3 regions of the Neobacillus terrisolis genome follow, and region 3 is predicted to be linked to each of the others. Evidence: predicted binding sites of a transcription regulator. Region 3 holds the regulator's gene; each other region holds the start of a gene.
The links. The regulator LexA, encoded in region 3, represses DNA repair genes until DNA is damaged. The targets are predictions, from matches to a motif close to CGAACATATGTTCG.
Positions count from the first base shown of each region.

Region 1: the regulator LexA is predicted to act here: its motif matches at 6,383-6,396, upstream of parE (DNA topoisomerase IV subunit B).
Region 2: the regulator LexA is predicted to act here: its motif matches at 5,419-5,432, upstream of ACI48O_RS11965 (Y-family DNA polymerase).

Region 1 covers NZ_JBKFGH010000016.1:110,617-118,768, forward strand. Annotated here, with positions in the region: gene ACI48O_RS11455 (CapA family protein) at 1-232, opposite strand, end outside; gene ACI48O_RS11460 (hypothetical protein) at 514-675, shown strand; gene ACI48O_RS11465 (hypothetical protein) at 802-990, opposite strand; gene ACI48O_RS11470 (ATP-binding protein) at 1,073-2,188, opposite strand; gene plsY (glycerol-3-phosphate 1-O-acyltransferase PlsY) at 3,117-3,701, opposite strand; gene ACI48O_RS11480 (glycosyl hydrolase family 18 protein) at 3,869-5,605, shown strand; gene ACI48O_RS11485 (CoA-binding protein) at 5,757-6,173, shown strand; gene parE (DNA topoisomerase IV subunit B) at 6,518-8,152, shown strand, end outside.
Region 2 covers NZ_JBKFGH010000018.1:1,552-9,703, reverse strand. Annotated here, with positions in the region: gene ACI48O_RS11995 (LysR family transcriptional regulator) at 1-117, shown strand, start outside; gene namA (NADPH dehydrogenase NamA) at 222-1,244, opposite strand; gene proC (pyrroline-5-carboxylate reductase) at 1,335-2,171, opposite strand; gene ACI48O_RS11980 (MBL fold metallo-hydrolase) at 2,968-3,930, shown strand; gene ACI48O_RS11975 (SDR family NAD(P)-dependent oxidoreductase) at 3,943-4,740, shown strand; gene ACI48O_RS11970 (DUF3221 domain-containing protein) at 4,794-5,309, shown strand; gene ACI48O_RS11965 (Y-family DNA polymerase) at 5,498-6,757, shown strand; gene ACI48O_RS11960 (YolD-like family protein) at 6,814-7,146, shown strand; gene ACI48O_RS11955 (iron-sulfur cluster biosynthesis family protein) at 7,254-7,580, shown strand; gene ACI48O_RS11950 (alpha/beta hydrolase) at 7,664-8,152, opposite strand, start outside.
Region 3 covers NZ_JBKFGH010000014.1:124,456-132,607, reverse strand. Annotated here, with positions in the region: gene hflX (GTPase HflX) at 1-654, shown strand, start outside; gene ACI48O_RS10475 (methionine gamma-lyase family protein) at 670-1,944, shown strand; gene ACI48O_RS10470 (MerR family transcriptional regulator) at 2,150-2,551, shown strand; gene glnA (type I glutamate--ammonia ligase) at 2,591-3,925, shown strand; gene lexA (transcriptional repressor LexA) at 4,350-4,973, opposite strand; gene yneA (cell division suppressor protein YneA) at 5,125-5,439, shown strand; gene ACI48O_RS10450 (YneB family resolvase-like protein) at 5,461-6,150, shown strand; gene ACI48O_RS10445 (DUF896 domain-containing protein) at 6,194-6,427, shown strand; gene ACI48O_RS10440 (MFS transporter) at 6,532-7,737, opposite strand; gene tkt (transketolase) at 8,079-8,152, shown strand, end outside.

The sequences.
Region 1 (8,152 bases), on a different contig from region 3:
TTTTCGCATCTTCATAAACCCAATCATGGATTAAAATATCACCAATCGCGCCAATGGTTGCAGTCTGTTGCATTTCTTTTGCGGAAGCGGTAGTGTTGCGGGCTGAATGAAGGGCTACTTCAACCTGTTCTTTATTCTTGTTAGCTAATTCTTTTCCTTGAAGAAAAAAGTATGTAATGAAAACAATGATGGCTATAGCTAAACTAATAAATATTTTTACTGTGTTTTTCATGAAAATCTCCTTAATAAAAGTATATGATTTGAGCAAATTAATAAACAAATAATCCTAACCTTACTATAATACATTTAGTAAGGTTTTGGTGACATGACTTTACAGCTACAAATTAAGTGAACGAAAGTCTCTAAGAAAGCGAGGGAGTAGGGTTGATCAAAGTAACAGGAAGTGCGTATGAATTAATAGAAAAAGCGATTGAAAAAGAAAAAAAGACAGCTGATGAGCAATTATATGTAAGGTTAAGTATGGGTATCGGTTGAGGCGGACCTGAGTTAAAGTTGTCTCTGGAAGAGCAGCCGATTACAAATGATGAAATTCATACCTTTGAAAATATTCAATTTTTAATTCAACCTCGTGATGTTGTTTATTTTAATCAAACGAAACTAGATTATGTAAAAGATGTACTAGGTAATGGCAGATTTCAATTATTAAGAGTTTAACCTGTGACCGATAAAAAACTACAAAAAAAAGAGTATAACTCCACTAGTTAACGAAAATAGGTGCTACAGCCTATTTTCGTTCATACTTAGTGAGTCAGACCCTTTAAATATGAAAAATCGTTTCATTTATTCAATCGTCTCAAAAAAATCAATAAGCTCATCAAAGTTTTTAATTACTTTTTTCGGCGCACCATCGCATGACAGGGTCGGCGAGTAATCAAATAGTTCTAAAAGGAATTCATCTACTGGACCATTTGAACTGGACGCCGTAATAGAAAAGATGAAATCTTCTTCAGTCACGTTTGAACTTTTCATAATAACACCTTCCTCAATGGATTAGTTCTATTTTATCCTGTTTTTGGAAGGAATTATTTATATTTTTTGACAAATTAATGAATCATATTTTGTTTTGAAAGATGGGGAGCTCTATCTGAAAAGCGGTTCCTTGATAGGGTGTACTAGACACTTGGATCGTACCACCATGGTCTTCGATGATTTTTTTACAAACGGTTAAACCGATTCCAGTACCCGCTTCTTTTGTAGAAAAAAAAGGCATAAAGAGCTTATCGATAGTCTTTTGTTCCATACCCACCCCGTTGTCCTCGATAAATATGACCGCAAACCCGTTATTCATTTCCGTTGTAATGCGAATTTGCCCTTTTTCTGCATAGGGATTGTCTTCAATCGCTTCAATTGCATTCTTAACTATATTGACTAGGACCTGTTTTACTTGTTTTATGTCAATGTATAAACTCAGATTGTCATGAACTAATCGGGTTTCAAAATCTATTCCCCGCAAAATGGCTTCACTTTCATACAACATCATGATGTCATGTACTAATTTATTGATGTTCGTAAATTGTTTTTTGTTTTGTTGTGGTTTTGCAGCATTTAAAAATTCGTAAATGATGTCATTGGCCCGGTTAATTTCATCTAATGCAATGATTGCATATTCTTCTTTGCCGATTACAGCTAAATGGGGTTGAATGAGTTGAATAAACCCTTTTACTGTCGTTAATGGGTTCCGAATTTCATGGGCAATCCCAGCGGCAAGCTGTCCGATTGTTGCCAAATGATCTGAGAGAATCGCCGCTTCTTTAATCTCAGACACCTGTTGGTCAAAACTATATTTATTCGCTTCAAGTTCTATATTAAGATTAGATATTTTCTGCTCTACAGAGTCTAATATGTCGTGAATTTCCGGAGAAGCTGCTTCTTTTGGTATACAAAACAAATGTATATTCCCTTCATTGGAAGATAATTTATAAACTTGATAGAACTCTATTACATCTCCCATAGCTGCCAATTTTATGTCCAAAAAGGCTGTTTCATCGATATTACGAATAAAAGTAAGGAATGTGGTCCATTGTGAAGAATGGACTATGTCAATAAACGAAGCAGTAGGTGGAAATTTAACATTTGCAGATTTTGATGAGAACACAATCCGATATTCATCATCAATGATAAAGTAAGGAAAAGGTATTTGTTCAAAAAAAGAATTTTCCATATGCATAACCAACCATCCTTATATTTACCGGTTTTGAGTATACCAGTTCGATTTGTTTTTCTTTTAATCTACAAAATATATATGATGAAATGAACGAAAATATGTCGATTGTTGAAAAAATAAAACGTCGTTTAACTGTGACTATTATCACATTTACAACTATCATCATACCAAAAAAACCCATTTCAAAACAAGAATTTACAGAAAATTTGTCATTTTTTATCTCATTTTTAACACATTCGATGAAGGCAACAAAAAAAGAACCCTAAGGCTCTTCAGACTGTCAAAAAACGTTCGATAGGCTTTTTAACAAGTCTGTTGATTTGCGCTCCAGGTGCTTTGCTTTCCGCGGGGCGGGCGCTGAGCCTCCTCGACGCTAACGCTCCTGCGGGGTCTCACCTGTCCCGCTGCTCCCGCAGGAGTCTTCGCACCTTCCGCTCCAATCAACAGGTGTTATCAATAAAGACCTTCATCTTAACTATAAATAATTAAATATGAGAAGAAATCGATGTTTAAACAATAAAGTCTAGCCAAGTAAATATGGATCTGTTTCTATTGATGAATTAGTTCCAGACAACCACTCTTTTCGTTTAAATGACAAATATAGATTTTTCATTTTTTCTAAAAAATATGTGTTGTAATACTTTAGGTTGATTCCCTCCCTGTTGATTGGAGCGGAGGGCACTCGACTCCTGCGGGAAATAGAGGTCACTGGAGACCCCACAGGCGCCAAAGCGCCGAGGAGGCTCCAGGAGCTCCCCTAAGGTGCGCGAGTGCCCGCAGCGGAAATCAACAGGTCCATTTACAGAGAAGTCGATAAGTATGGTTTTTACATTCTGACCAAATAAAAATTGCCGAGAAAAATATCTTTTCTCGACAATCTGACAGAATTATATGGTTCTTTTTTATAAGGCTAAGTTAATATTCCGTTTTACTATAGCCATTTTATTTTTGGTTCGGTTTTATCGATAATCCTTTTAATATTCGCTCTATGTCGGTAAACGACGAATGCGCTCAACACTGAAACCACGATGATGAGTGGGGGATCCCATATGATAATCGAATAGGTGAGTGAGGCTACCGCTGCTAGCATGGATGATAGAGAAACATATTTGGTTATGTAAAGACTTATAAAAAATACAAGCAATAATATAATAAACATAAATGGGGCATATGCTAGTAAAATTCCACCAGACGTTGCAACTGCTTTACCGCCTCTAAATCCAGCAAAAATCGGATACATATGTCCAATTACGGCTATAACTCCTGCGATTAGCGGGTGAAAGTCATGACCAAACCATTTAACTAATAAAACAGCCAATGTTCCTTTTAAAATGTCTGATAAGGTAACAGCGATACCTGCTTTTTTTCCTAGTGTTCGAAATGAATTCGTGCCACCTAAATTTCCGCTCCCATGTTCTCGAATATCAATTCCATAAAAAACCTTCCCAATAATTAATCCAGAAGGTATAGAGCCAAGTAAGTATGCGATGATGATAAGACCTGCGTTAATTGCCATGAAAACTTCTCCTTCAAACTTAATTCATTTTATTATTGTACCATCTTTTCGAAAAAACTCCATGAGGAATCCATCGCATTTTCCTTGTATGACCATATTTGTTTTTTTAATGATCATCCTTTGATAAGATAAAATAGTATTTTAAAAGAAATTAAAACAAGGAGGAGATGTTTCTGGCACGAGTTTCCTATCATAAACAAAAATCGATTCCTACCGGTCTGAAGGTGTCGGGATTAATAGTCGGGGTGCTAATGGTGATTTCTAGCATTCTGTTATTTTTTTATCCGTTTGCTTCATCGGAAAAAACGAGCTATTTTAAGGGGGAACACCCTATTTTATTTCTAGGAAAACAAACGGGTAATGCACTTATTGAAAATGATACGATATATTTACCGTTAACGTTCTTAAAAGCGATCGATGAGACCATCTTGTTTGATGAAAAGTCGCAGTCGATTATTATTACAACTTTAAATAAAGTGGTGCAAATGCCTTCAGAATCGTTAACGTATTATGTTAACCAAAAACCAGTGAACCTTGAAATTCCTGCCTTCAAACAGAAAGACGGAGAACACTATATTGCGATTGAAACCATTTTGCCTTTTTATCCAATTCGATACGAAACCCTTGATGGAACAAAAGCCATTCTTATCCAAAGAAATGGGGAGGAGCGGAATCACGCAAGGGTTATCAATAAAGATGTACACGAAGAAAAGCTGCGCTTAAGAAGTGACTCCACATTACGGTCTCCTTATACTGCACAAACTGTTGCAAACGAAAGGGTATATGTCGAAGCAGAAAAGGGAGATTACTATTTTGTTAGAAAAGAAAATGGCATAGCAGGCTATTTAAAAAAACAGTTTGTTACAACTGAAACAACCGAGAAGATAAAGGTTGAGCATAAAATTGAAAAACCACACCTTACCCCTATAAATGGCCCGCTCCATTTGACATGGGAAGCAGTTTATACGAAAAATCCAAACACGAACACCATTTTGGAAATGCCAGGAGTTAATATCGTTTCGCCGACTTGGTTTAAACTGGGCAGTCAGGATGGAGATGTTGATAACCTGGCGTCCGTTGACTATGTGAAATGGGCTAAATCAAAAGGCTATCAAGTTTGGGGTTTGTTTTCGAATAATTTCGAGCCTGACCTTACTCATGTTGCTTTTAGCAATTTTGAAACGAGACAAAATATCATCCGCCAGCTTCTTCATTTTAGTCAAATGTATGAATTAGATGGCTTTAATATCGATATTGAAAATGTTCGAAGCGTAGATGGTCCACTCGTTACTCAATTTGTCCGGGAAGCAACTCCATATTTTCATGAAGCAGGACTGTATGTGTCAATGGATATCACCTTTATTTCCGGGAGTGGAAATTGGTCGGGTTTTTATGAAAGGGATAAGCTTGCCGAGATTGTTGATTATTTGATTGTGATGGCTTATGACGAGCATTGGGGTAAATCACCAGTTGCTGGAAGTGTTGCTAGTATACCATGGGTGGAAAAAAATCTGTTGAGTTTACTTAAGGTGGTCCCAAATGAAAAATTAGTTCTGGGCGTACCACTGTATACAAGGCTTTGGAAAGAAGAAATCGCATCAGATGGGTCTAAAACGATTTCTTCTAATGCAAAGTCAATGCAAGAAATAAAAGAATGGATCGATCAGCATCAATTAACACCTGTATATGATGATGCATCAGGACAAAATTATGTGGAATATGCCTCGGTTGAGGAAAACGCGACCTATAAAGTCTGGCTAGAGGACGAAGTATCATTAAAAAAACGTGCTGAACTGGCAAATAAGTATAGGCTAGCCGGTTTGGCAAGCTGGTCTCGTTATTTTGCAGATCAGACAGCATGGACTGCACTTCAATGGCCAGTGAACGATAGCTTGGAGGAATAAAAGGTTTGCCTCCATGTACATCGTTTAAAACTCTCCGAATGAGCAACAACAATTTTCTATGATACTTATATTTCAAGCAAGTTAATAGGAATATATCAAAGAGAATTGTAAAATAATGTTACAAAACGAAAATTATTAGGAGTGGATGAACGTGGCGATTGAAAACCCAAGTCGTGAGGAAATTGGAGTTATTTTAAAGAAAGCCAAAAGAATTGCCGTAGTGGGCCTTAGCGACAATCCCGAACGTACTTCTTACATGGTGGCTAAAGCTATGCAAGATGCTGGATATGAGATTATTCCTGTTAACCCGCGAGCCGATCAAATCCTTGGTGTAAAAGCTTTTGCGCATTTAAACGAAATTGAAGGTCATATTGATATAGTCAATGTTTTTCGCCGTTCAGAATATTTGCCTGAGGTAGCCAAGGAGTTTCTTCAGGTCGATGCAGATGTTTTTTGGGCACAGCTTGGTTTAGCACATGAAGAAGTTTATGAAAATTTGAAAGAAAAAGGCTACACAGTGATTATGGATCGCTGCATTAAGGTTGAACATGCATTAACAAGAAAATAAAAGAAATTGATTTGGCATGAGACACATACTGTCTCATGCCTCTTATTTTATTTTGAACGTTCTCAATGGGAGCGTATGCTAACATTTTCCCAGAGATGAAATTTCTACAAATTGGTGGCAATTGAAAGAACGGTTTGCCAAAAAGAAATAAATCGATACAATAAAGAAAGCGTAGATTTCTTGATTAAATATGGTAATATATTATAGTTCGAACGTTCGTTCTGAAAATTTATTTTCCAGAAACAAAAAGGAAAATACCATCAATTAGACGAATTAGTAATCAAGTTTGACAACATAGATCTAAATCAGATTTGTTGTTTCGCAAGTATGAAAGGGGTATGTTCGTGGCAAGAAACCAACCAGTATTTGATTACAATGATGACGCCATACAGGTGCTCGAGGGATTAGAAGCAGTTCGTAAGAGGCCTGGTATGTATATTGGCAGCACCGATGCCCGCGGTCTTCACCACCTCGTTTATGAAATCGTAGATAATTCAGTTGATGAAGCTCTATCCGGTTTCGGAAATCACATAATTGTAAAGATCCACAAAAATAACTCGATCAGCGTTCAGGATAAAGGTCGAGGAATGCCTACAGGTATGCATAAATTGGGCAAACCTACACCGGAAGTTATTTTAACCGTCCTTCACGCAGGTGGAAAATTTGGACAAGGCGGTTACAAAACAAGCGGCGGATTGCATGGAGTAGGTGCTTCTGTCGTAAACGCACTATCCGAATGGTTAGTCGTTACGATTAAACGCGACGGATTTGTTTATGAACAGCGCTTTGAAAATGGCGGTAAACCTGTAACAACCTTAGAAAAAACCGGCAAGACAAACCAAACAGGGACGACGATTCATTTCAAACCAGACTCAACCATCTTCTCAACAACCACTTTCAATTACGAAACGTTGTGTGAGCGTTTGCGGGAATCTGCCTTTTTGCTAAAGGGTATGAAAATTGAAATCATCGATGAACGAAACGATGTTCAAGAGGTTTTTCATTATGAAAACGGGATTGAGGCATTTGTCGAGTACTTAAATGAGGAAAAGGACGAACTTCATCCGGTTGTAAGCTTTGAAGGGGAGCAAAACGGAATTGAAGTAGATTTTGCCTTCCAATTTAATGATGGCTATTCCGAGAATGTTCTTTCATTTGTAAATAATGTCCGTACGAAAGATGGCGGAACACATGAGGCAGGATCAAAGACTGCAATGACCCGCGTCTTTAACGACTATGCTCGAAAAGTAGGCTTGTTAAAAGAAAAGGATAAGAATCTCGACGGTGCAGATATCCGTGAGGGTTTATCGGCAATCATTTCCGTTCGGATTCCTGAAGAATTGCTGCAATTTGAGGGACAAACAAAAGGAAAATTAGGGACAAGTGAAGCGCGCTCCGCAGTGGATGCTGTTGTGTCAGAGCATCTTTCTTATTTTCTTGAAGAAAATCCTGATATTAGCTCTCTTCTCATTAAAAAGTCAATAAAGGCTTATCAGGCTCGCGAAGCTGCCCGTAAAGCACGTGAAGAAGCCAGAAGCGGGAAAAAGCGTAAACGTTCAGAGGCGGTTCTTTCTGGTAAGCTAACACCCGCACAATCACGAAATCCCCAAAAAAATGAACTCTATTTAGTTGAGGGAGATTCTGCAGGAGGTTCGGCGAAACAAGGCCGTGACCGGAGGTTCCAAGCGGTTCTTCCACTAAGAGGTAAAGTCATCAACACGGAAAAAGCCAAGCTTTCCGATATCTTTAAGAACGAAGAAATCAATACGATTATTCACGCCATTGGTGGAGGAGTCGGTGCGGATTTCAGTATTGAAGACATAAATTATGACAAGATTGTTATTATGACCGATGCCGATACGGACGGTGCGCATATCCAAGTATTGTTGCTTACCTTCTTTTACCGCTATATGAAGCCATTAATTGAAGCGGGAAAAGTGTTTATCGCGCTTCCACCGTTATACAAAGTGAGTAAAGGG
Region 2 (8,152 bases), on a different contig from region 3:
AAAATAACTTTGCCTGTCTCGGCAACCTATGTAGTTACGAAAGTAGAAACCGCTGAAATGAAAACTTTTTTAAGATTTTTAAAGGCTGAATTGTCCTCTAATGCAGACGTTACTTAGTCTGCAAAGAAGGACTAAAATTATATTTCACAGGTCGCGATCATTGGATAAAAGAAAAGCTGAACCTATATTTGTTCAGCTTTTCTTTTACTTATATCTATTGATTAATAATTCCAGCCCCGCTCATACTGCTTTGGACCTTCTATGTTTACCCCAAGCTGTTTAGCTGCCGTTCTTGGCCAGTACGGGTCGCGCAGCAGTTCTCTTGCAAGGAATATGAGATCAGCCCGTTCATTTTGCAGAATTTCTTCAGCATGCAGTGGGGAGGTGATCAGTCCGACTGCACCAGTGGGAATGTCGGCCTGCTGCTTAATCGTTTCAGAGAGCTTTACCTGATAGCCAGGATAGATTGAAATAGCAGCGTGAACAAGTCCGCCCGAACTTACATCAACAAGATCAACTCCTTGTTCCTTCAGCCATTGCCCGATTGTAATAAAGTCCTCAGCCTTTAAACCTTGTTCATGATAATCACTTGCAGATACTCTTACTAGCAATGGGCCGTTCCAAACCGTTTTCACCGCTTCAATCACTTCTTTTAAAATACGATAGCGATTTTCAGCGGTACCCCCGTATTCGTCATGGCGTTGATTGCTTAGCGGTGACAAAAACTCGTGGATAAGGTAGCCGTGTGCCGCATGAATTTCAATGACATCAAAGCCAGCGCGTTTTGCCCGTTCTGCTCCTTGTTTGAATGCTTCAATTGTCTCGCTGATTTCCTCTTTTGTCATTTCTTTTGGTGTTTTTGAGTTTTGATCAAATGGAATCACCGAAGGAGCAAGAATCTCTCCCTCTACTCCAGCTTTTCTTCCGGCATGAGCAAGTTGAATACCGATCTTTGTGCCATGTTCCTTTACGAGTTGGGTCAGCTTTTTGAAGCCTTCCACATGCTCATCGTTCCATATTCCTAAATCTCGGTTCGAAATCCGGCCCTGTGCGGTGACAGCAGTTGCTTCAATGATGATTAGCCCAACTTGGCCAACAGCTCTGCTCACATAATGAGTGATGTGCCAGTTACTCATCGTTCCATCTTCTTTTTCAGAAGAATACATACACATCGGTGCCATTACCACACGATTTTTTAAGGTGAGCCCTTTTATGGTATAGGGATAAAATAACTTTGCAGTCAAAATAAAAAGCCTCCTTTTATTTCGTGAATCTAAAGATATCACAAGTATAGCAGAGGCTTAATGATTAAGGAATTTTTTCCAACTTTTTATTTACTTTACCGGATACAGTTCGTCACTAAGGGCGATGCCGAGACGTTTCGATTGAGCAGTAGCTTCTTTAATGCATTGAATAAAGGCCTTTTGTACCTCAAACGACTCTAACACGCGAATTCCTGCTTCAGTCGTTCCGCCTGGGCTCGTTACCTCGGACCGTAATTGATAAGATGGCTTAGTTGATTTAGCGACCATCTCAGCAGCTCCTTGCAAGGTTTGCACAATCAGGTCCTTGGCTACATCTTTATCAAGTCCGATTTCATCTGCTCCTTTTTCCATCGCTTCGATCAAATAATAAATATAGGCCGGGCCGCTTCCAGAAAGGCCAGTTATCGCATCAATCTGATTTTCTTCAACAAAAGTGGTTAAGCCAACTGTTTCGAAAATGGCTTGCACAATTTCCTTTTGACGGTCAGAGACATATGAATTAATAGCTAGACCAGTTGCTGATTTGCCAACAGTTGCTGATGTATTTGGCATCGCTCTAACAACAGGTAATTTTTTTTCAGCAAGCAGTTCAATGCTCTCGATTGACACACCTGCTAACACACTGATGAGCATTGTGTTTTCGGTTAAATAAGCGCGAATTTGCGAAATCCCAGTGGCAGCTTCTTTCGGCTTCATTGCTAAAATAACGGCATCCGCATTTTCCAATAGCTCGCTTAAATCATAAGTGCCATTTACACCATATTTTTGATGAAGGCGATCCAACTTTTCTTGATTGCTTCGGTTTGTTACCCAAATTTGTTCCCCTTTAAGGAAGTTGTTTTCGACAATGCCTGAAATCATTGCTTCAGCCATTGAACCGGCCCCAATAAATGCAAGTTTTTTCATGAATCTTTGTTCCCCTTTATTTTAATAATTTTGTAGTGTGGTTCTATTTGTTGTCATTAGCATGAGCTTCAAGTACTTGATTAACAAAAGGCCTGTTGATTTCCGCTCCAGGTGCTCGCTTTCCGCGGGGGAGTCCGGGAGCCTCCTCGGCGCCATAGCGCCTGTGGGGTCTCCCGTGACACCTTCTCCCGCAGGACGTGAATAATCATCCTTGAATGAACAGCGCACGATAAAATGCCTAAGCATTTTAGAGGAGTCTCGCACCTTCCGCTCCAATCAACAGAGTGTTTAAAAATAACATTGTTCTTTAACACAGTTAAACAAAAAAGACCCGTCGTCCGTAAAAAGGACGAAAGGTCTTAGCTTCCGTGGTACCACCTTTATTCACCTTTTCTCATAGTGCAAAAAAGGTGCAGCTTTGGCTCCGTTAACGCAGGATTCACGTTTAGGTTTCCCTAACAGCTCATATGGCAGGTTCGATGGTCAGAGGACGGTGAAGCTTTTCAGCCGTGAGCTTCACTCTCTTGCGTCATTTCCCATTTACTAATCCATACTCATCGCTTATTTTTCCGTTAGTAAATTTTATAGTGATTATGCAAGAAGGAATGCTTGTCTGTCAAGTAATTATGAATAGAAATTTTATTATTTTTTTGTAGTTATGTGAATATAATGACAATTTAGCGAATTTTAGGTTATACTTATCTTTATACTTTTACTTATTGAAATTATTTATTCTTTTTATTGGATTTCTGTTAATTGATTTTTATCTAAATATAATTTTTTAGGAGTTGGTTGAATGACAGAATGGAGAAACGGTATTGCCAAAATCACGCTGCCGACTCCCTTTCCAGTTGGTGACGTAAATGTGTTTCTTGTTAAGGGAGAGCGATTAACCCTCGTTGATGCCGGAACAAATACCGAAGAATCATGGAATTCCTTTGTAAGACAGCTCAATGACTTACACCTGACCCCAAATGATATTGAGCAAATTATTATTACCCACCATCACCCCGATCATGTCGGTTTGCTTGCTTATTTTCCTGAAACGTTAGAAGTCTATGGTCATCCCTATAATCAGCGTTGGTTAACAATTACTGAGCAGTTTATAGAGGAGAATGAAGCCTTTTTTGTTCGAACTTTAAAGGAATTTGGTGTAGCCGATCAGTTTTTAGCGTTGAAAGGCGTGTTTCGGAAAACAACAAAGTTTTCCTGTAACCGTACTTTGACCGGCCATCTTATTGAAGGAGATACACCTCCTGGGCTAAGCGACTGGAAGGTGATTGAAACACCCGGTCACGCTTCAAGCCACATCGGGCTGTTTCGTGAGAGTGATGGGGCTTATATTGGCGGTGATCAATTACTGCCTCATATTTCACCAAACCCTCTCCTTGAGCCACCGCTTCCAGGGGAACAGGATCGCCCACAGCCGCAGCTGCAGTTAAATGCTTCCTTGAAAAATTTGGCACAGTTTCCGATTCAAATTGTTTATCCAGGTCATGGCGATGACATTACTGATGCAGGGGCTTTAATCGAAAAACGGCTTAGCCGTCAGCATGAACGGGCTATGCAGGTGAAAGAGTGGCTTAAAAGTGAGGAAATGACGGTTTATGAGGTTTGCCAGCGCTTATTTCCACACCTTTATGAACGGGAGCTGGTGCTGACTTTATCGCAAACTGTGGCGCAAATTGACTATTTGCTTTCATTGCAGGAAATTACTATGATAAATAAGGAGTTTCCGTATCGATATAAAGCAAATTGAGGTGTCGATTTTATGGCTAATGAACGACTTATCGGAAAAAATGTGGTGATTACAGGTGCATCAGGTGGAATTGGAGCTGAAATGGCTCGCCTTTGTGCGGAGGCCGGTGCACGGCTTGTCCTGATGGCTAGAAGTGTGGATAAATTAGAAATCCTTAAAGAAGAGTTACAGACTCGTTTCGGGGTGGAAGTGCTCGTTTATCAGCTTGATGTTTCGGACACGAACGCCATTAAAGTTGTGTTCGCCGACGTGCTGCAGTCTCTAGGACATATTGATGTGTTAGTCAATAATGCCGGATTCGGAATATTTCGCGAGGCTCATGAAGCATCAATTGAAGAAATTAAGAGCATGTTTGAAGTGAATGTAGTGGGATTATTGGCTTGCACAAGCATGGTTCTTCCGGTTATGCGGGAACGCCGCTTTGGTCACATCATCAATATAGCGTCACAGGCCGGAAAAATGGCTACACCGAAATCAAGTGTATATTCAGCGACAAAGCATGCCGTTCTCGGCTATTCAAACAGCCTCCGAATGGAGCTTGCCGACCTGGGCATCTATGTTACCACAGTTAATCCCGGGCCGATTGCCACTAATTTTTTCAATATTGCCGATGAAAAGGGCACGTATTTAAAAAATATTTCTCGGTGGGTTTTGCAGCCGGAATACGTTGCGCGCCAGGTCGTTGGGCGCATGCTCACGAAAACGCGGGAAATCAATTTGCCGCGTTGGATGAATGCAGCCAGCATCTTTTATACGCTGTTTCCTCGGGTCGTTGAGCGGGTAGGAAAGCGGGCATTTAATAAAAAATAGCCATGTAACTTTTGCCGCTCTTATCCGTCAATTATGGTAAGAGGTGGTTAAAGATGCGCAATTTTACTTTGGTTAGTGTATTGATTCTGTTTTTGATGCTCGCGCTAGCGGGGTGCAGCAGCTTCGGTCAGGCTGACTTAACAAAAGCAAAAACAGGTTATATTACGGATATTGATGACCAGCGCATCCTTGTGAACGATACATACTTTACAGCAAGTAGCAATGTTAAAGTTGTCTCTGACACTGGTAAGAGAATGAACTTTAGCGATCTTGATATTGGGGTACAGGTAGAGCCTTGGTTTGACGGGGCGATTCGAGAATCGTTTCCGGCCCAGGCAGATGTGAAAAAAATAGTGGTCATCGTAGATAAGGACGATAAGCAAGTGCAGGATGCTGTAAAAGCAATTGTTGAATATTCAGAAGCAAACTACGGGAAGCCGGTCGTGTTTCAAGCGAGCAAGCGGACTGAGGAGCTGTTTGAAGCAACGATAGCGGGGCTGACATTGGAGAATCCGAATCCCGTTACGATTCGGTATGATTTTGCGACACAACAAATTGAAGTGGAATAAGACTGTGTTATTCACTTTCGATTTCTTTTTTTAAAACGGTTGGAGGAGCTATTCAGGTAGCTCCTCTTTATTTTGGGCTAAAAATCCTCCATAAAATTTCCATTGAAACCGAACGCATATTCGCTTAAGATAAAGAGTATAATAAGATAAGAACTAATGTTCGCATCTTGAGTGGAGAAGGGATTGCTATGGTGGATTACAGCAAGATGCCAAAACAGCATGTATTATGCGTCGACATGAAGAGCTTCTATGCAAGCTGCTCCGCCGTAATGCTTGGCCTCGATCCGCTTGAATGTTATTTAGCGGTGGTCGGAAATCAGGAGCGGCAGGGAAGTGTCGTGCTCGCTGCCTCGCCTCGTTTGAAAAAAGATTTTGGCATTAAAACGGGCTCGCGCATGTTCGAGATTCCAAACGATCCGCGCATTCACATTGTCGAGCCGAAAATGGCAACCTATTTGCGTATTTCCACGGAAATTACGCGCTTGTTTCACCGGTTTGTACCAAAGGAAGCCATTCATGTTTACAGTGTCGATGAGAGCTTTTTAAAGGTCGATGGTGCATCGAATCTTTGGGGAGATGCCCGTACCATTGCTGAAAAAATAAAAAAGGATATCGAGAGAGAATTTCAGCTTACTTGTACAATCGGGATTGGCCCGAATATGCTCATGTCAAAGCTTTGTCTCGATTTGGAGGCGAAAAAATTAGGAATTGCGGAGTGGACGTATGATGATGTCCAAACGAAGCTGTGGCGCGTTTCACCGTTAAGAGAAATGTGGGGGATTGGCAGACAAGTCGAAAAAACATTAAATAGCATGGGAATTTTTTCTGTCGGTCAGCTTGCTCGTTACGATTTGGAGAAGCTTGAAAAGAAATTCGGCATTATGGGCAATCAGTTGTATTATCACGCCTGGGGTGTTGATTTTTCCGAAATCGGCGCACCGATTATCGAAGGGCAAATCAGCTTTGGAAAAAGTCAGATTTTACTGCGCGATTATAAAGAGGAGCATGAAATTAAAAGCGTGATCCTTGAGATGTGTGAGGAAGTGGCGCGGCGAGCTCGTAACCGCCGTAAAGCAGGACGGACGATTAGTCTCAGTATCACTTACAGCAAGGATGAATTTGGCGGCGGCTTCCATCGGTCGAGAACCATTGCCGACCCGACTAATATTACGATGGATCTTTATCGCGTTTGCTTAGAGCTGTTTCACGAGAACTATCAAGGAAAAACGGTCCGGCAAATTGCGATTTCATTAGGGAATATTGTCGATGACCACCAAATGCAATTAAGCCTGTTTGAAATGAACAGATGGAGAAAGCATGAGCTTGGCTACACGGTCGATCGAATTCGCAATCGATTTGGCTCGGGCGCCTTGTTGCGCGCCGTTTCGTACACCGAAGCGGGGACGTCCAGACATAGAGCCAATCTTGTGGGCGGGCATAAGAGATAGGTTTTTGCTGCCGGTGCAAAGAAAGGTTTTATTTTTTGAAAAAGAGGTGAGCCGGGATGATTCGTGATCGCGGTAGAATTAAATGGACATCGATGATGTTGCCCGAGCATGTAAAGATGCTGAGGGATTGGGTCAAGGAGGATACGTATGAATACAAAAAGCAGTTGGATGAACAGCAGCTTGAGCAGATGAATGAAACGATTTCTGGTGCGATGGAATTTGACCAACTCGTAACAATCAGTCATTACCATAGTCATAATTATGAAATCGTCGTAGGGAAAATTCATTATTGGGATGCACTAGGGGGCAAGCTGCATATTGTCGACCGCTTTGAGGAAGTACATCAAATTAAGCTGACGGATATTTATGATGTTCGGTTGGCGGATTAAATTTTGGTGAGTGCGGAGATGAGAATATATTTATAGTTGCACAAAGAGAAACCCAAAAACAAATATGCTACAATAGGAGGCGTTCAAAGGGAAAGGGGATATAAAACATGCAGATTATCATCACGGAAGAAGCAGGAAAGAAGTTAACCGAAAAAACAGCAGGAAAAGATGGTTATCTGAAGCTGGTTTACGATATAGAGGACTGTGGCTGTGCGGTTAATGGTGTACCAGTCCTGTGGTTTGTAAAGGAACTCTCCGGAGACGAAGTAGAAGTGAAAACAAACAAGTGCACCATATATATGGAAAAGGATAAGCTGGTGTTTTTTGATGAAACGATGAGTCTTGATTTTTCCGTGACCGCGAATTGCTTTCAGCTGAAAAGTCCAAGTCAATATTTGAATCCGAGAATGAGCTTAGTTGATAAAACAAAATAAGCTAGATGTAAGAAGGGCTGCCCCCGTTGAATGAATTTAGCAGCCCTTTTTTTAGAAAAGATTCCGTTTTTTATTTAATAGAACTAACTTGTTCCGTTAGAATTCCTAAACCCGCACTCTTCCAAGAACTCGTCAACCGCCTGTTCATACTCCGTACGGTTTTCATTAAGAGATTGGGCGTGACCTCCAATGGCAGCCAAAAACAGCTTCTTCGGTCCGGGTTTGCGTTCATATAATGCCTCGGTCATCGAAGGCAAAATGTATTTGTCATTTTGGCTATGAATAAACAAAATCGGATTTTTGATATTTTCAATGACAGAAATAGGTGATACCTCTTTTACCGAATATTTATCGCGGAGCCGTAAAAACAAATCACCGAGTGGAAGCACCAAACGTGGCGGAAGCTTCACATCTTTTTTTATTTGGTATTCTAACAGCTCCTTAAAGTCGGAGAAAGGACAATCAGCTATATAAAAATCGGCACCATCCTCAATCATTCCGGCGTAAAGCAGCGTTGTGGCAGCACCCATCGACTCGCCATGAATTCCTAGCAGCAAATCTGGTCCTTTATC
Region 3 (8,152 bases):
GCGATTGTTGGCTATACAAATGCAGGGAAATCGACTTTATTTAATCGATTAACTGAAGCGGATACGCTTGAAGAAAATCAGCTTTTCGCTACCCTGGATCCAACGACACGCAAAATGATTCTGCCAAGTGGATTTACTTCGCTTATAACTGATACAGTTGGTTTCTTGCAGGATTTACCGACAACTTTAATCGCCGCATTCAGGTCCACCTTAGAGGAAGTTAACGAGGCTAATCTGTTGCTTCATGTCGTCGATTGTTCTAATCCTGATTATTTCCAACATGAAAAAACAGTTCAGCAGTTATTAGAGGAGCTTGAAAACGAGCATCTCCCGCAATTGACTGTATATAATAAGAGGGATGCAATGCACCATGACTTTGTGCCGACGGCCAAGACTGAAACGATTGTAATCAGTGCTTTTGAACAAGAAGACCGTCAAAGACTAAAGCAAAAGATCGAGGAATTGGTCATCGGTTTAATGGAATCATACTATGTCCATGTTCCGGCGACAGAAGGAAAGCTTCTTTCTCAATTAAAAAATGAAACGATTTTACGAGAGCTTGTTTTTGATGAGGAAAAGCAAATGTACTCTTGTAAAGGGTTTGCATACGCTGACCAGCAAATCGCTGGGCAACTCAAAAAATTTTCAGTTTAAGATAGGGGAAAAAGGATGTATCAACAGCTCGTACACGGGGAAGTATTACAAACATTAGTAAAAGAAGTAGAAACACAAATTGAACCAATTCATAAACAAATTGAGGAACGAATCGAAACAAACCAATTTCGCGTCCTCCAAAGCTATCAAAATAATAAGGTAAGTGACTCACATTTTATTCCGTCCACCGGTTACGGATATGATGATATCGGCCGTGATACGTTGGAAAAAATATATGCTGAAGTTTTTGGAGCTGAAGCCGGATTAGTTAGGCCGCAAATTATCTCCGGAACCCATGCTATCTCGATTGCACTATTTGGAATTCTGCGTCCAGGAGACGAGCTTCTTTACATAACCGGAAAACCATACGACACATTAGAAGAAATCGTTGGTATTCGAGGAAATGGTGTTGGGTCACTAAAGGAATTTGGGATATCGTATCAAAGTGTGGCGCTTACCGATGAAGGCCAAGTTAATTTCGATGCGGTTACTAAAGCAATCGGTCCAAACACAAAGATGATTGGAATCCAACGCTCGAAGGGGTATGCGACCAGACCATCGTTTACCATCGCCGAAATTAACGAAATGATCAAGTTCGTTAAGGAAATCAAAGAGGATGTAGTCGTATTTGTCGACAACTGTTATGGAGAGTTTGTAGAAGACATGGAACCGTGCCATGTCGGAGCGGATCTCATGGCGGGTTCTTTGATTAAAAATCCTGGCGGAGGCCTAGCGAAAACGGGCGGTTACATTGTCGGAAAGCAGCAATATGTTGAGGCGTGCTCGTATCGAATGACCTCACCTGGAATTGGAGCCGAAGCCGGAGCATCATTATATAGTCTACAAGAAATGTACCAAGGTTTCTTCTTGGCACCTCATGTGGTTGGGCAAGCGTTAAAAGGAGCAGTGTTTACAGCTGCAATGCTCGAAAGACTAGGAATGAACACGCATCCTAGATGGGACTCGACAAGAACAGACTTGATTCAATCGGTTCAATTTGATGACCGTGATAAGATGGTCGCTTTTTGTCAGGCGATCCAATATGCATCACCAATCAACTCCCATGTCACCCCGTATCCAAGCTATATGCCCGGCTACGAGGATGACGTCATTATGGCAGCAGGTACGTTTATTCAAGGCGCGAGCATTGAGCTGACAGCAGACGGACCGACCAGACCACCATATGTGGCCTATGTACAAGGCGGATTAACCTACTCCCATGTAAAAATCGCAATTTGTACAGCCTTAAATCATCTCTTAGAGAAAGAACTAATCCAAATAAAAAAATAATTTGTCAAAAACTTACGGAAATCCTCGAAAAAGTTGGAATTATTTATGTGAAAAGTGTATTATAAACAAGGATGTAGGCCTATTATAAATATTCAAAAATTTTATTTTTAATTGGTGTTATAAAATCTAACATGATATTGACAGAATTTCTAACGCAGAATATAATGTACACAAGAAGTAGGAAAACTAAGGAGGAGAAATCGATTTGAGCGGAAGCGAAATACGTCGAACAATGCCGCTGTTTCCCATCGGAACGGTTATGCAACTCACAGATTTATCCGCCCGACAAATACGGTACTATGAAGAGCATGAACTGATTTCTCCGGCCAGAACTGATGGGAAAAGAAGAATGTTTTCACTTAATGATATTGATAAGCTCCTAGAAATTAAGGATTTAATTGATCAAGGAGTTAATCTTGCCGGTATTAAGCAGTTATTTGCAAAAAATGCCGAACTGCCTCAAGAAATGAAACAAGAGAGTGAAAAAGCAAGACGAGAGTTGACTGATAATGAGATTAGAAAACTCCTTCGTAACGAATTGCTGCAAGCGGGTCGCTTTAATCGCGGTCCAATGAGGCAAGGTCATATGTCGCGCTTTTTTCAATAATATTTTATAGTTTTTTTAAAAAAGGGAGGAAATACCGAAATGGCAAAGTACACTAAAGATGACATTTTCCGCATGGCACAAGAAGAAAACGTTAAGTTTATCCGCCTGCAATTTACGGATATCCTTGGAACAATTAAGAACGTTGAGATCCCAGTTAGCCAGCTTGAAAAAGCTTTAGACAACAAAATGATGTTCGACGGATCTTCAATTGAAGGATTTGTACGTATCGAAGAATCAGACATGTACTTAACTCCAGACTTAAATACATGGGTAGTTTTCCCTTGGACTGCTGAAAAAGGTAAAGTTGCTCGTCTAATCTGTGATATCTACAATGCAGATGGAACTCCATTTGAAGGAGACCCACGCAACAACTTGAAGCGTGTTCTTAACGAAATGAAAGAGTTAGGATTCACTAACTTTAACTTAGGACCTGAGCCAGAATTCTTCCTATTCAAATTAGATGAAAAAGGCGAACCAACCCTTGAACTAAATGATAACGGTGGATACTTTGACTTAGCACCAACTGACCTTGGTGAAAACTGCCGTCGTGATATCGTTCTTGAGCTTGAAGAGATGGGCTTTGAAATCGAAGCTTCTCACCATGAAGTAGCTCCTGGACAACACGAAATCGACTTTAAATATGCTGATGCTTTAACAGCTTGTGACCAAATTCAAACGTTCAAGCTAGTCGTTAAAACAATCGCTCGTAAGCATGGTCTCCATGCTACATTCATGCCAAAACCATTATTCGGTGTAAACGGTTCTGGTATGCACTGCAACCTTTCATTATTCAAAGATGGCGAAAACGCATTCTATGATACAAGCAAGCCATTAGAATTAAGCGAAACAGCTAACCAATTCATCGCTGGTGTAATCAAGCACGCTCAAGGATTTACAGCTGTAACAAACCCAACTGTAAACTCTTATAAGCGTCTTGTACCTGGTTACGAAGCTCCTTGTTACGTTGCTTGGTCAGCTCGCAACCGTTCACCGCTTATCCGTATCCCAGCTTCTCGCGGATTAAGTACTCGTATCGAAGTACGTAGCGTTGACCCTGCTGCTAACCCATACTTAGCAATGGCAGTTCTATTAAAAGCTGGTTTAGACGGAATTAAGAACAATTTAACTCCTCCAGCTCCAGTAGACCGTAACATCTATGTAATGACGAAAGAAGAGCGCGTTGAAGCAGGTATCGACGATCTTCCAGCAACTTTATTCGATGCTCTTGAAAACCTAGTAGCTGACGAAGTAATCGTTGCAGGTTTAGGAAACCACATCCTTGAGCACTTCGTTGAAGCAAAAGAAATCGAGTGGGATATGTTCCGTACTCAAGTTCATCCATGGGAAAGAGAACAATACATGAAAATGTATTAATAAGGATAGAAAAGCCCTTGACGCTTTATGCGTTGAGGGTTTTTTGTTTTGATGGAGTTTTAATGTGCCTATACACCTTGCGGAAATTTAGACGAGGAAACTAAAGTGAGAGTTAGTGCCCTAAAAGTGTCGCGGAAATCAAAAAGAGGGAACTAAAGTATAAGTTAGTGCCCTGAAATCACCGGGGAAACAAAAAAGAGGGAACTAAACTGTAAGTTAGTACCCTAAAAGCTAAGTAGAAATCCAAAATAGGGAACTAAAGTGTAAATTAGTGCCCTGAAACCCCAGTAGAAATCAAAAAAAGGGAACTAAAGCGTCGATTCACCAGTACACCGAACCCCCGAACAAACCCAAAAAACAAAAAAGCCCCGAGGATCAACACCCTCAAGGCCCACACTTTAATAGTATCCTAGAATCACAAATCTTAATGGATATGCCGATAAACTCCAATTACCTTCCCGAGAATCGAAACATTCTGCAAGATAATAGGTGATAGTGAGGAATTCTCCGGCTGCAAACGTATGTAATCTTTTTCCTTAAAAAATCTTTTCACGGTAGCCTCGTCATCTTCAGTCATCGCGACAACAATTTCGCCGTTCTGAGCCGTTTTTTGCTGTTTGACGATGACGTAATCCCCATCCAGAATCCCAGCTTCAATCATACTGTCTCCCATAACCTCTAGCATAAATACATTTTCGTCCCCGGCTGCTAATGAATCTGGAAGTGGAAAATATTCTTCAACATTCTCTATTGCTGTAATTGGAGTACCTGCAGTAACTTTACCAATTACAGGGACATTAATGACATTGGTTCTTGGAATATGGCTTTGTTCATCTATTTCTAAAATCTCAATAGCCCGAGGTTTGGTTGGATCGCGGCGAATCAGACCTTTGCTTTCAAGTCGAGCTAAATGTCCATGTACTGTTGAGCTCGAAGCTAAACCGACAGCTTCTCCAATTTCCCGTACGGAAGGGGGATAACCTTTTTTTCTAACTTCTTCTTTTATGAAATCTAAAATATTTTGCTGCCGCTTAGATAATTTTGTCATTCTTCCCACCTCATATGGTTTTCTACTTGATCTCATTATAGCATTTATCAACTTTTGATACAAACATAAGTTCGAATTTTTCGTTGACACAAACGAATGTTCGGTCTATAATAAAAACAGAACATTCATTCGTATAGTAGGGGTGCTAATCATGAAAAAACTTTGGGAACGTTATTCTTATGTAATTATTTTAGTTGCAATTAGTTATATTTCGATTTTTGCTCTTATACATAAATTAGATAAAACAGATGAGTTTATAAATGTGACAGTTAAAGAAGGAGAGTCATTGTGGGAAATCGCAGAAGAATATTCTGATCGTCATTCAATGTCGTCTTCTGAATTTATTCAATGGGTTGAAAAGAATAATGAAATTGCTGGAGATGAGATTTATCCTGGTGATAACCTTGTTATTCCGGTAGAAGAGACAAATACAAATGTAGATATTACCGTTCTGGCAGGGGAGTAAATCAATAAAGAGGTTACGATCATGAAAACAAAGAATGCAATTATATATTGTCGGGTAAGTACGACAAAAGATACTCAAGAAACTTCTTTAGCAAGACAGGAAGAGGAACTTATTCAGTTGGCTCGCCAACATGGATTTCACATCCACACTGTTATCAGGGAACAGGCCAGCGGCTATGAGCTCGATCGGGATGGGATGTTACAGCTTTTGACGTTGATTAAAGAAAAAGATATTAATGCGGTTCTCATTCAAGATGAAACACGACTTGGCCGTGGGAATACGAAAATTGTCCTGCTCCACTGTATCTTAAAAGAAAATGTAAAGCTATATGCTATTGATCATAATGGTGAATTGCGGATTTCGGAAGCAGATTCGATGGTTTTAAAAATCGTCGGTATGGTTGAGGAATACCAACGTAAATTGCACAATATTAAAATTAGAAGAGGTATGCAACGAGCAGTAAAAAGCGGCTATGAGCCTCAAAACAATTTAAAAAATCAAGGTACGAACACAGGTAGAAAACAAATAGAGGTCCCGATCGAGGAGATCGTCAGGTTAAGAAAAAATGAATTAACCTTTGCAGAAATTGCTGCCACGTTAAGAGGATTTGGCTATGACGTATCGAAAGCAACAGTCCACCGCAGGTACCAGAATTATATCGAATCCCTTGAAAATCAAAACATCCAACTTGTAAAAAACGCCGACATTTAGTATTATGGCATTTAGTTGACAGTTTTCAAAAAGGAGTTTAACGATGCAACTAAATGAATTAATTGCAAGAATTAATGAACTGGCGAAAAAAGCAAAGACAACGGGATTAACGCAAGAAGAGGCGAAAGAACGCTCCAAGCTTCGTGCGAAATACTTAGAGACGTTTCGCTCGCAAATGCTTAATACGCTCGAAAATGTAAAGGTAATTGATCCAGAAGGCAATGACGTTACACCTGAAAAATTAAAAAGATTCCAGGCGAAAAAGCGTCTACACTAATAATTAAAAAGGAGAAATACATCGCGAAAATGTATTCCTCCTTTTTTGTTTTTATAAAAATTGTTCTAGCACCTCACCAAGCCTTTAAAGTACTCCAACGCCTCTTAAGTCAACTCAGTATTCTTCGTTTCCTTACCAAGCAATAACACCGCTAAAGCACCAATAATAATCGCAACTGTAAAGATCGTGAACATGACTGGAATCGCCGTTTTTTGAGCGACAAGATAACCAACCAATAATGGCCCGAGAATTCCCCCGATTCGACCGAACGAAGCGGCCATCCCTGCCCCGGTACCGCGAATAACTGCCGGATATTGCTCTGGAGTATAAGCATAAAGCGCACCCCATGCCCCTAAATTAAAGAAAGATAAAAAGATCCCGGAAGTAATGAGAAGTCCAAGTGATTCAGCTACACCGAAGAAATATGCACTCACTGCTGTGCCCAGTAAATAAGTAACGAGAACGAACTTTCTTCCCATTTTTTCAATAAACCATGCGGCAGTGAAATAACCAGGCAACTGGGCAAGTGTCATAATGAGTACATATTGAAAGCTTTTAATTAAGCTGAAGCCCTTCATCACCATTACACTTGGGAGCCACAAAAACATACCGTAATAGGAAAATACGACGCAAAACCATAAAATCCATAACATCGTTGTTTGAACCGTATGTGGTTTTGCCCATACAGATGTAATGTTTTGAAGAATAGAATTCTTTCGATTACCTTTCTGTGCTGTGAACTGTGGTGAATCGGGTAAGCCGATTCGTAGATAAATCGCATAAAATGCTGGCAGGGCACTAATCAGTAAAGCTGTTTCCCAACCGAATCTCGGGATAATAAAGTAGGAGATGAGTGCAGCAATTAACCAACCGCCAGCCCAAAAGCTTTCAAGCAACACGACAACCCGACCTCTTTTTTCAGCCGAAACCATTTCAGAAACTAAGGTAGAAGCAACCGGTAATTCTCCCCCTAATCCCATACCAATTAAAAAACGTAAAAGCATAAATATGGTTAAAGTAGTAGCAAAAGCCGACAAGCCACTGCCGATTGAGAAAAGCAATAAGGTGATGATGAAGACGTTTTTTCGGCCCATTCGATCGGCCATTAATCCAAACACTAAAGCTCCAACTGCCATCCCGATTGAATTAATACTGCCGATCCAGCCCATTTGCTGAGCGGACAGGCCCCAGTCTTTTTGTAGGGCAGCAATAACGAAAGACAACATACCGACGTCCATCGCATCAAATAACCAGCCAAGACCAGCAATTCCAAGAAGTTTACGCTGAGATATTGATTTGTTTCCGTTCATTTTTTACCTCTCCAATCATGATTAACGAATAATCTCCTATTATTTTGTCCAATTTAGTAAGTTCTTCTCCTATCAATTCGTTTCATTAGTATGTATATTACTTTCATCTTAACAGATGTCTTTACAGGAGAAAATCGACATGAATATATCATAATAAACAATTTCGACAGATGAAAGAGAAAACATGAAATTAAATATTATATAGTTTAAGCTTTTTGTCATAATAAGAGAGATTAGCTCATTTTTTTGAAAAAAAGCAATACAATTTGTTGTGTAAAAAAGACAAGCACTATAATATTAAAAGAGTAATGTATTGATTAAAAATGGAAAGGATGACACACATGTTTGAACAGATCGATTCTTTGTCGATTAATTCTATCCGTACATTGTCGATTGATGCGATAGAAAAAGCAAA